DNA from 2 places in the Acidovorax sp. BLS4 genome. Region 1 is predicted to be linked to the other one. Evidence: predicted binding sites of a transcription regulator. Region 1 holds the regulator's gene; the other holds the start of a gene.
The links. The regulator FNR, encoded in region 1, switches genes on or off when oxygen is low (the NO sensors DNR and NnrR bind a similar motif). The targets are predictions, from matches to a motif close to TTGATNNNNATCAA.
Positions count from the first base shown of each region.

Region 2: R1Z03_RS03905 (universal stress protein) is a predicted target of FNR. The motif match lies at 2,298-2,311, and genes of this name have one in related genera.

Region 1 covers NZ_CP136797.1:3,243,101-3,247,509, reverse strand. Annotated here, with positions in the region: gene R1Z03_RS15105 (sulfite exporter TauE/SafE family protein) at 1-134, opposite strand, end outside; gene hemN (oxygen-independent coproporphyrinogen III oxidase) at 146-1,528, opposite strand; gene fnr (fumarate/nitrate reduction transcriptional regulator Fnr) at 1,706-2,425, shown strand; gene R1Z03_RS15090 (hypothetical protein) at 2,457-2,750, opposite strand; gene R1Z03_RS15085 (FixH family protein) at 2,796-3,080, opposite strand; gene ccoG (cytochrome c oxidase accessory protein CcoG) at 3,166-4,409, opposite strand, start outside.
Region 2 covers NZ_CP136797.1:815,632-820,040, reverse strand. Annotated here, with positions in the region: gene R1Z03_RS03920 (hypothetical protein) at 1-267, opposite strand, end outside; gene R1Z03_RS03915 (LysR family transcriptional regulator) at 394-1,362, shown strand; gene R1Z03_RS03910 (metallophosphoesterase) at 1,396-2,241, shown strand; gene R1Z03_RS03905 (universal stress protein) at 2,367-2,789, shown strand; gene R1Z03_RS03900 (TetR/AcrR family transcriptional regulator) at 2,737-3,405, opposite strand; gene R1Z03_RS03895 (LysR family transcriptional regulator ArgP) at 3,459-4,370, opposite strand.

The DNA.
Region 1 (4,409 bases):
GCGTTTTCCGCCGCGGCGTGGCCTGGGCCGCCAGCGCGCACCAGCGCCCCGCAGGGCGCCGCGCACATCGCCAGGCAATGCGGGCCGCCCGCCAGCCCCATGGCCAACGCGGTCCAGACCAGGGTGTCGGGCATGGCGGCGTCCTTCAGATGATGCGGGAAAAGCGCGCGCGGTTGCGGTCCGCCTGCAGGTAGCGATCGAACAGCATCGCCACGCCGCGCACGAAGAACCAGCCCATGGCCGTGACCTCGATGCCTTCCTGGCCGAGCACGACCAGGCCCTGCGCCTGCAGGTCCTCCAGTGCCTGCAGTTCGGTGGCGAAGTACTGCCGGAAATCGATCAGCCACGCCTGCTCCACCGGCTCGAACAGCACCTCGCCCTGGCACATCAGCGCCATGATGACGGAGCGGCGCACCAGGTCGTCGCGCGTGAGCGCCAGGCCCCGCACCACCGGCAGGCGCCCCTGGTTGATGAAGTCGTAGTACTCGTCCAGCGTCTTGGCGTTCTGGCTGTAGGTGGCGCCCACGCGGCCGATGGCCGACACGCCCAGGCCGAGCAGGTCGCAATCGGGCTGGGTGCTGTAGCCCTGGAAGTTGCGGTGCAGCCGGCCCTGGCGCTTGGCCACGGCCAGGGCGTCGCCCGGCAGCGCGAAGTGGTCCATGCCCACATAGACGTAGCCGGCATCCTGGAACGACCGCAGCGATTGCGACAGCATGGCCACCTTCGACGCCGCCAGCGGCAGATCCGCCGGCACGATGCGGCGCTGCGGCTTGAAGCGCTCGGGCAGGTGGGCGTAGGCATACAGCGCGATGCGGTCCGGCCGCAACCGGCCCACCTGCTCGAGCGTGCGCTCGAAGGACTCGGGTGTCTGCCGCGGCAGGCCGTAGATCAGGTCCACGTTGATGGACTCGAAGCCCAGCGCACGCGCGCTGGCCACCAGGTCGAAGACCTGGCTGGCCGGCTGGATGCGGTGCACGGCCTTCTGCACTTCGGGGTCGAAGTCCTGCACGCCGAAGCTCAGGCGGTTGAAGCCCAGCTCCGCCAGCAGCGCCAGCCGGCCCGCGTCCACCGTGCGCGGATCGATCTCGATCGAATACTCGCCGCCGGGCGCAAGCGTGAAGCTGCGCTGGAGCATGGCCATCAGCGACCGCAGGCCGTCATCCGACAGGAACGTCGGGCTCCCCCCGCCCAGGTGCAGCTGGCTCACCACCTGGCCCACGCCGCACTGGGCCGTGTGCAGGTCGATCTCACGGCTGAGATAGCGCAGGTACACCTCGGCCCGCTCGGGGTGGCGGGTGATGATCTTGTTGCAGGCGCAGTAGTAGCACAGCGACTCGCAAAAGGGAATGTGCACATACAGCGACAAGGGCAGTGCCTTGGCGGCCGACCCCAGGCGGCGCTGCTGCAGCGCGAGAACGTAGTCGTCCTGTCCGAAGGCCTCCACGAACCGGTCGGCGGTCGGGTAGGAGGTGTAGCGGGGGCCGGGCACGTCGAAGCGGCGCAGGAGTTCAGGGGTGACAGCGATCATGGGATTTCCTTGTGCCTGCCCAATGTGCCGCAGGCCCCGGGGGAAACCCTTGACCTGGGTCAAGGGTTCTGCAGGCGTACGCTGCCACAATTGATCCATGACAGGTGCCCGGCGTTCGCCCGGGCTCTACCACCCTGCCGGCCGCCCGCCCTCCCCTCACCACAAAGGCCTTTTCCCATGAATCCGCAAACCATCAAAGTGGCATGCTCGAACTGCAACCTTCGCGAGCTGTGCATGCCGCTGGGCCTGAACGATCAGCAACTGCAGCGGATCGACGACATCGTGGCCGTGCGCCGCAAGGTCAAGCGGGGGGCCACCCTGTTTCGCAATGGCGAGCCCTTCAGCTCGCTCTTCGCCATCCGCACCGGCTTCTTCAAGACCTGCGTGGCCACCGAAGACGGCCGCGACCAGGTCACGGGCTTTCAGATGGCCGGCGAGATCATCGGCCTGGACGGCATCGTCAGCGACCACCACACCTGCGACGCCGTCGCGCTGGAAGACGCCGAGGTCTGCGTCATGCCCTTTGACCGCATCGAGGAACTGTCGCGCGAGGTCACGGCGCTGCAGCACCACGTGCACAAGATCATGAGCCGCGAGATCGTGCGCGAGCACGGCGTGATGCTGCTCCTGGGCAGCATGCGGGCGGAAGAGCGCCTGGCGGCCTTCCTGCTCAACCTGGTGCAGCGCCTGCATGCCCGGGGCTTCTCGCAGTCCGAACTCGTGCTGCGCATGACGCGCGAGGAAATCGGCAGCTACCTCGGCCTCAAGCTGGAGACGGTGAGCCGCACCTTCTCGAAGTTCGTCGAGGACGGCATCGTCGAGGTCAAGCAGCGCCACGTGCGCATCCTGGAGACCGCGGCGCTCAAGCGCATCGTGAACTCGCAGAACTGCCACTGAGCGGCCGGCCTCCGGCACCGGCGCTGGCATTTCATGCGCCCGGGTGGTTGCGCGCGCAGTCGGCGGGCCGGTCGGTCACGGGCACGGGGCAGCGGTTCAGTTCGAACGGCGACATGGCCAGCAGCGTGGTGAGCGCGCTCGACGCCATCGTCACCAGCCAGAAAGCGAAGAAGGCGATGGTGTAGACCCCCTCGCGCGAGAGCGCCAGCGGCTGTCCGAACCAGTGCATGTCCTGTGGGTCCACCAGGGCAAAGACCAGCATTTCCAGCACGCCCGCCATCAGGAAGGCGGGCCATGCAATCCACATGAGGCGTTGGGTCCACATTGCGCTTGTCTCCTCGTTTCGGGGGGTGGTGCGGACAGGCCGCCTTCAGCGCGGCTGGTCCTGCACGGGGGTGGCCGCATGGTTGCGCGCCTTCATGGCCGGGGCCAGGCTGTTCGGCGCGCCCTGCAGCGTCTTGTTGATCTCGATGCCCTGGCGGTAATAGTCCTCGGCCACCACCGGGTCGGGGCGCACGACCGCCACCCACAGCGTGGTGAAGCCCGCCACGACCACGATGGCCGGCCCGGCAATGACCATCCAGACGAAGCCGAACTTCCACCAGGGAGCGGCCGAAGGAAGGGGAGCCGGTGCGGCAGCGATAGGGGATGGCATGGTGTTCACTCCTGACAGGAAAAGAAGAAAGGCGGTCGGACCAGCGGTCTGGCGCCTGAAACGGTGACGGTGGGGCCGGCGGCGCTCATCGCGGCACCAGGAAGACCGACTTCTCGGCGACATGGCCGCCCGAGCCCAGCGCCTGCACGTCGAACTGCACGGCATGCGATCCGGGCGGCGCGGAGCCGTAGGGGATCTGCAGGCGCACGGCCACCCAGCGGGACTCGGCCGCGCCGATCTCCACCTCGGCGTCGGACGCCACGCGCAGCCCCTGCAGCCCGCTCGCGCCGATGCGGTAGCGCTGGCCGGACTCGGTGGCATTCATGATCTGCAGGCGGTAGATGTTCTCCAGCTGCCCGCCGGCCACGATGCGCGAGAGCGCGGCGCGGTCGCGCACCACGTCCACCTTGAGCGGCGTGCGCAGCACCAGGCTGGACAGCAGCCCCACGCACAGCGCCACCAGCACCGCGGTGTAGATCAGCACGCGGGGGCGCAGCACGCGGCGCAGCATCTGCGCGCGGCCCCAGCGGGCCGCCACGCCGTTCTGCGTGGAAAAGCGGATCAGCCCCCGCGGGTAGTGCATCTTGTCCATCACGGTGTTGCAGGCGTCCACGCACAGCCCGCAGCCGATGCACTCGTATTGCAGGCCGTTGCGGATGTCGATGCCCACCGGGCACACCTGCACGCACAGCGTGCAGTCGATGCAATCGCCCAGGCCCCGGGCCTTGTAATCCACCGTCTTGGTGCGGGGACCGCGCGGCTCGCCGCGTGCGTCGTCGTAGGTGACGATGAGCGTGTCGCGGTCGAACATGGCGCTCTGGAACCGGGCATAGGGGCACATGTACTTGCACACCTGCTCGCGCATGAAGCCGGCATTGCCGTAGGTGGCGAAGCCGTAGAACAGCACCCAGAAGATCTGCCAGCCGCCCTGCATCGCCAGGAGCTCGCCCGACAGTTGGCGGATGGGCACGAAGTAGCCAACGAAGGTGAAGCCCGTCCACAGCGCCACCGCGATCCAGAGGAACTGCTTGAGCGCCTTCTTGCGCACCTTCTCGAAGGTCCAGCCCCCGGCATCCAGGCGCAGGCGGGCGCTACGGTCGCCCTCCACCCGGTGCTCGATCCACATGAAGATCTCGGTGTACACCGTCTGCGGGCAGGCGAAGCCGCACCACAGGCGCCCCGCCACCGCGGTGAACAGGAACAGCGACATCGCGCTGACGATGAGCAGGCCCGTGAGGTAGATGAAATCCTGCGGGTACAGCACCAGCCCGAACAGGTAAAAGCGCCGCGCCCCCAGGTCGAACAGCACCATCTGCCGCTCGCCCCACT
Region 2 (4,409 bases), 2.4 Mb from region 1:
GGCGGGACCGGCCAGCAGGGCCAGCGCGGCGAAGGCGATCACCCACATGACCATCCAGGCGGCCAGCATGTGGCCTTCGGCGCGGGTGTCGACCACTTGGTTGGCAACCACCAGCACGGCGGCCACGACGGCGGCCAGCAGGAGGGAGGATGCGCCCCGTGCGCCGTCCAGGCTGGCGGCAGCGCCCTTCAGGGAAGCGGCGAAGCGCTCTGCGCGCTGCACGCCGGGGTGTTCGGTGCGGTATTCGATGTGTACAAAATTTGCCATGATGAGGACCCTTTTCAGACGCTTTTGGCGAAATTGCCGGGCGAATGGGTGAATCTTAGGGTTTACCCCATGGCTGTTCCACTTTATATTTTGAATCTCAGTCATTCACTGAAGTGATGGTTCAACATGCTGCCTCTCAACTTCCGCTCGCTTGACCTGAACCTGCTGCGCGTGTTCGATGAGGTGATGACCGAGCGCAACCTCACCCGTGCGGCGCACAAGCTGTCGCTCACCCAGCCGGCCGTGAGCAACGCGCTGCGGCGCCTGCGCGAGGTGCTGGGCGACGACCTGGTGGTGCGCAGCGGGCAGGGCGTGCAGCCCACGCCCCGGGCGCTCACGCTGTGGCCGCCGGTGCGGCAGGCCTTGGCGCAATTGCAACAGTCGCTGGCGCCGGGGGATTTCGACCCTGCCACCGCCAGTTCTACGTTCGTGCTGGCCATGGCCGACGCCACGGGCGCCACGCTGATCCCGCCGCTGGTGGAAATCATCGAGCGCGAGGCGCCCGGGGTGTCCGTGCGCGTGGTGCCGCTCACCACGCGCGACCCGCGCAGCATGCTGGACGACGAATCCGCCGACATGGCCGTGGGCTACTTCCCCGCGGTGATGGCCGACCTGACCGCGCGCGCCCAGACCGACAGCGTGGTGGCCTTCGAAAGCGTGCGCCTGTACGACGGCGAATACGTGTGCGTGATGCGCCACGGCCACCCGCTCGCCCAGGTGCCGATGACGCTCGACCTGTACTGCAGCGCGCGCCACTTGCTGGTGAGCTTTTCCGGCAAGCCCTACGGCTTCATCGACGAGGCGCTCACCGCGCTGGGCCGCGAGCGGCGCATCGTGCTCACGGTGAACCAGTTCTTCACCGCTGGGCGCGTGGTGACCACCACCGACCTGCTCACCGTGCTGCCGCGCCACTTCGTGGGCGTGGCCAGCATCGCCGGCGAACTGGTGTGGCGCCCGCTGCCCATGCCGCTGCCCACGGTGCATGTCGATGCGCTGTGGCACCGCCGCCGCCTGCACGATGCGGCCCACCGCTGGCTGCGGGGCGCGATGGCGCGCTCGGCCCTGCCCACGGCCCGGCGCCCTCCCGTGGCCTGACGGCGGCACCGCGCCAGCCTCCACAATCGGCGCATGAAGATTCAACTGCTGTCCGATCTGCACCTGGAAGCCCACCCCGCCTTCGCCCCCAGCCCCGCCCCGGGCGCCGACGTGCTCGTGCTGGCCGGCGACATCGGCTCCTACCAATCCGGCTCGCAGCTGGCCGACGACGACTTCGGGCTGGCGCGCTTTTCCCCGCTGCCGCAGTTCGCCGGCTGGCCGACCCCCGTGCTGTTCGTGCCCGGCAACCATGAATACGACATGCAGGATTTCGACGCCGCCCAGCAGCGCCTGCGCCAGGTGTGCGACCGCCTGGGCCTGATCTGGCTGGAACGCGAAAGCGTGGTGCTGGAGGGCGTGCGCTTCGTCGGCACCACCCTCTGGAGCGACTTCGACGCGCTGGCCGAGGACGAAGGCAGCACCGACCTCGCGCGCCGCCTGCGCCAGCGCGAGAAGGCCTTTTGCGCCGCCAACTTCTACCTGCGCAAGACCGGCGGCACCCGCAGCGGCGAGCCCTTCCTGGCCGAGCCGATGCGCGAGCAGTCCCTGGCCTGCCAAGCCTGGCTGCGCGACGCGCTCGCGCGCCCGTTCGACGGTCCCACCGTGGCCGTGACGCACTTCGCCCCGAGCCTGAAAAGCGCCGACCCGCGCTACGGGCTGATTCCCGGCACCGCGGGGTTCTGCAATGCGCTGGACGATCTGCTGCCCCATGCCCAGCTGTGGATGCACGGCCACCTGCATTCGCCGAGCGACTACACGGTGCAGGGCGCGCGGGCCGATGGAACGCCCTGGCGCTGCCGCGTGGTGGCCAACCCGCTGGGCTATGCCCGCAAGGGCGAGCAGGACACCTTCTCGCCGCATTTCACCGCCACCGTATGATCGTTCGCAGGTGCCGGCTTCCACGCCGGCGCTTTCGCCGCGCAGGGCATACAAAGATGACGCAGGTCAAGACAACAGGCGCACGCGCAGATTAGTCTGGTCCCTTCTCTTTCGGAGACGTCTTCATGAACATCCTCCTCGCCGTCGACGGCAGCCCGTACACCAAGAAAATGCTCGCCTACCTCGCCACCCACGAGGAACTGCTGGCCGGCACGCACGATTACACCGTGGTGACCGTGCAGCCCGCCCTGCCGCCCCGCGCCCGCGCGGCCCTGGGCAAGGAAACCGTCGAGAAATACCACGCCGAAGAGGCCGAGAAAATCATCGGCCCGGTGGTCAAGTTCCTCGCCCGCCACGGGGTGGTGGCCCAACGGATCGTGAAGACCGGTCCCATCGGCGAAACCCTCGGCAAGGTGGCGGACACCGGAAAGTTCGACCTGCTCGTGATGGGCTCGCACGGCCACGGCGCGCTCGGCAAGCTGGTGATGGGCTCGGTCAGTACCCAGGTGCTGGCGAACAGCCAGGTGCCGGTGCTGCTGGTGCGCTGACCCCTTGCGCGGCCAGGCCGCCGAAGCACGTTTCCACCGCCCAGTCGAGGATGCGCGCATCGGTGTACCGGCCGGTGGCGCGCAGCATGGCGGGCAGCGGGTCGGCCGAACGGGCCAGCAGCGCCCACAGCACCACGTCGGGCGGCCATTGGGCGCTCAGCTGGCCGGCCTCCTGGGCTTCCACGATCCAGGTGGTGATCTGCGCGCTGGCGGTCTGCAGCGACGCCTGGTAGCGCTCGCAGTCGCGCAGCGGCCCGGCCAGGCCGGAATTGCGGCTCAGCAGCAGGGGCATCTCGTCGGTCAGCTGCAGCGACAGCATCCAGCGCAGCAGCGCCTGCAGGCGCTCGATGGCGGACTGGCCGGGCGGCACGCTCTGCAAAAACCCTTGCAGCCGGTCCACGGCATGCACCATGGCGGCGGCGCACAGGTCGTCCTTGCCGGCGAAGTGCTTGTACAGGCTGGCCTTGGCCACGCCCACTTCGGCGGCCACGTCGTCCAGCGTCATGGCCTCGAAGCCCTTTTCGCCGAGCAGGCGGCCCGCAGCCGCCACGATGGCCTCTTCCCGTGCCTGGTGCATTTGCGCCTTGAAGGAGGGGCGGGACGGGGGCGTGTTCATGCGGCGCATCTTAGCGACCGGCCGCGGCCCCCGGTACCGGGACAGCCCGGGGCCTACACCGCCAGCATGCGGGCCGCGGTGCGGGTCAGCGCCTCGGACAACGCATCCAGCACCTCCGATTCGAGGTTCCAGCAGTGCCAGTACAGCTGGATCGGCAGCGAATGGCCGGGCGCCAGGTCCACCAGGCTGCCGTCGGCCAGCGCCCCGCGCACCAGCAGCTCGGGTACCACGCCCGCGCCCCAGCCGGCGGTGGCGGCGCGCACCTGGCCTTCGGAACTGGGCACGAACAGGTGGTGCAGCGCCACGCGCTTGAGGCCGAAGGCGCGCATCACGAACTCGGCCTGCATGTCGTCCTTGCGGTTGAACGACAGGAACGGCACGTCGCGGAAGTTGTGCGGCGTGAGCCCGTGCGGCAGGTAGCGCGCCGCCAGCGCCGGCGAGGCCACGGCCACGTAGTGCATGGCCCCGAGCGGCACCACCTTGCAGCCGCGCAGCGCCTGCTTGAGCGTGGTGACGCAGCCCAGCACCTGGCCCGAGCGCAGCCACTCCTGCGTGAAATCCTGGTCGTCCACGATGATCTCGACGGGCAGGCGCTGGCGCACCAGATCGTGCAGCGCCTCCAGCGCCCAGGTGGCAATGCTGTCGGCGTTGATGGCAATCGAGATGCGCTCGTCCTCGCGCGCGCCGCCGGGGGCGCTCGGGGCGAGTTCCTGCAGGTCGCGCTCCAGGTCGGCGCGCAGCAGGCGCAGCTGCTTGGTGTGCTTGAGCAGCAGCTGGCCGGCGGTGGTGGGCTTGAGCGGCCGGCTGCGCACGATGAGCACCGAGCCCACCTGCGCCTCCAGGGCGCGCAGCCGCTGCGAGACGGCCGACTGCGTGACGTTCAGGCGCTGGGCGGCGCGCTCGAAACCGCCCTCCTCCACGATGGCGGCCAGGCATTCCAGTGCGGCGGGATCAAAGCTGCTCATGGGCGTGCGTGCATTAGAGGTTCTGATGAATTTGGATGA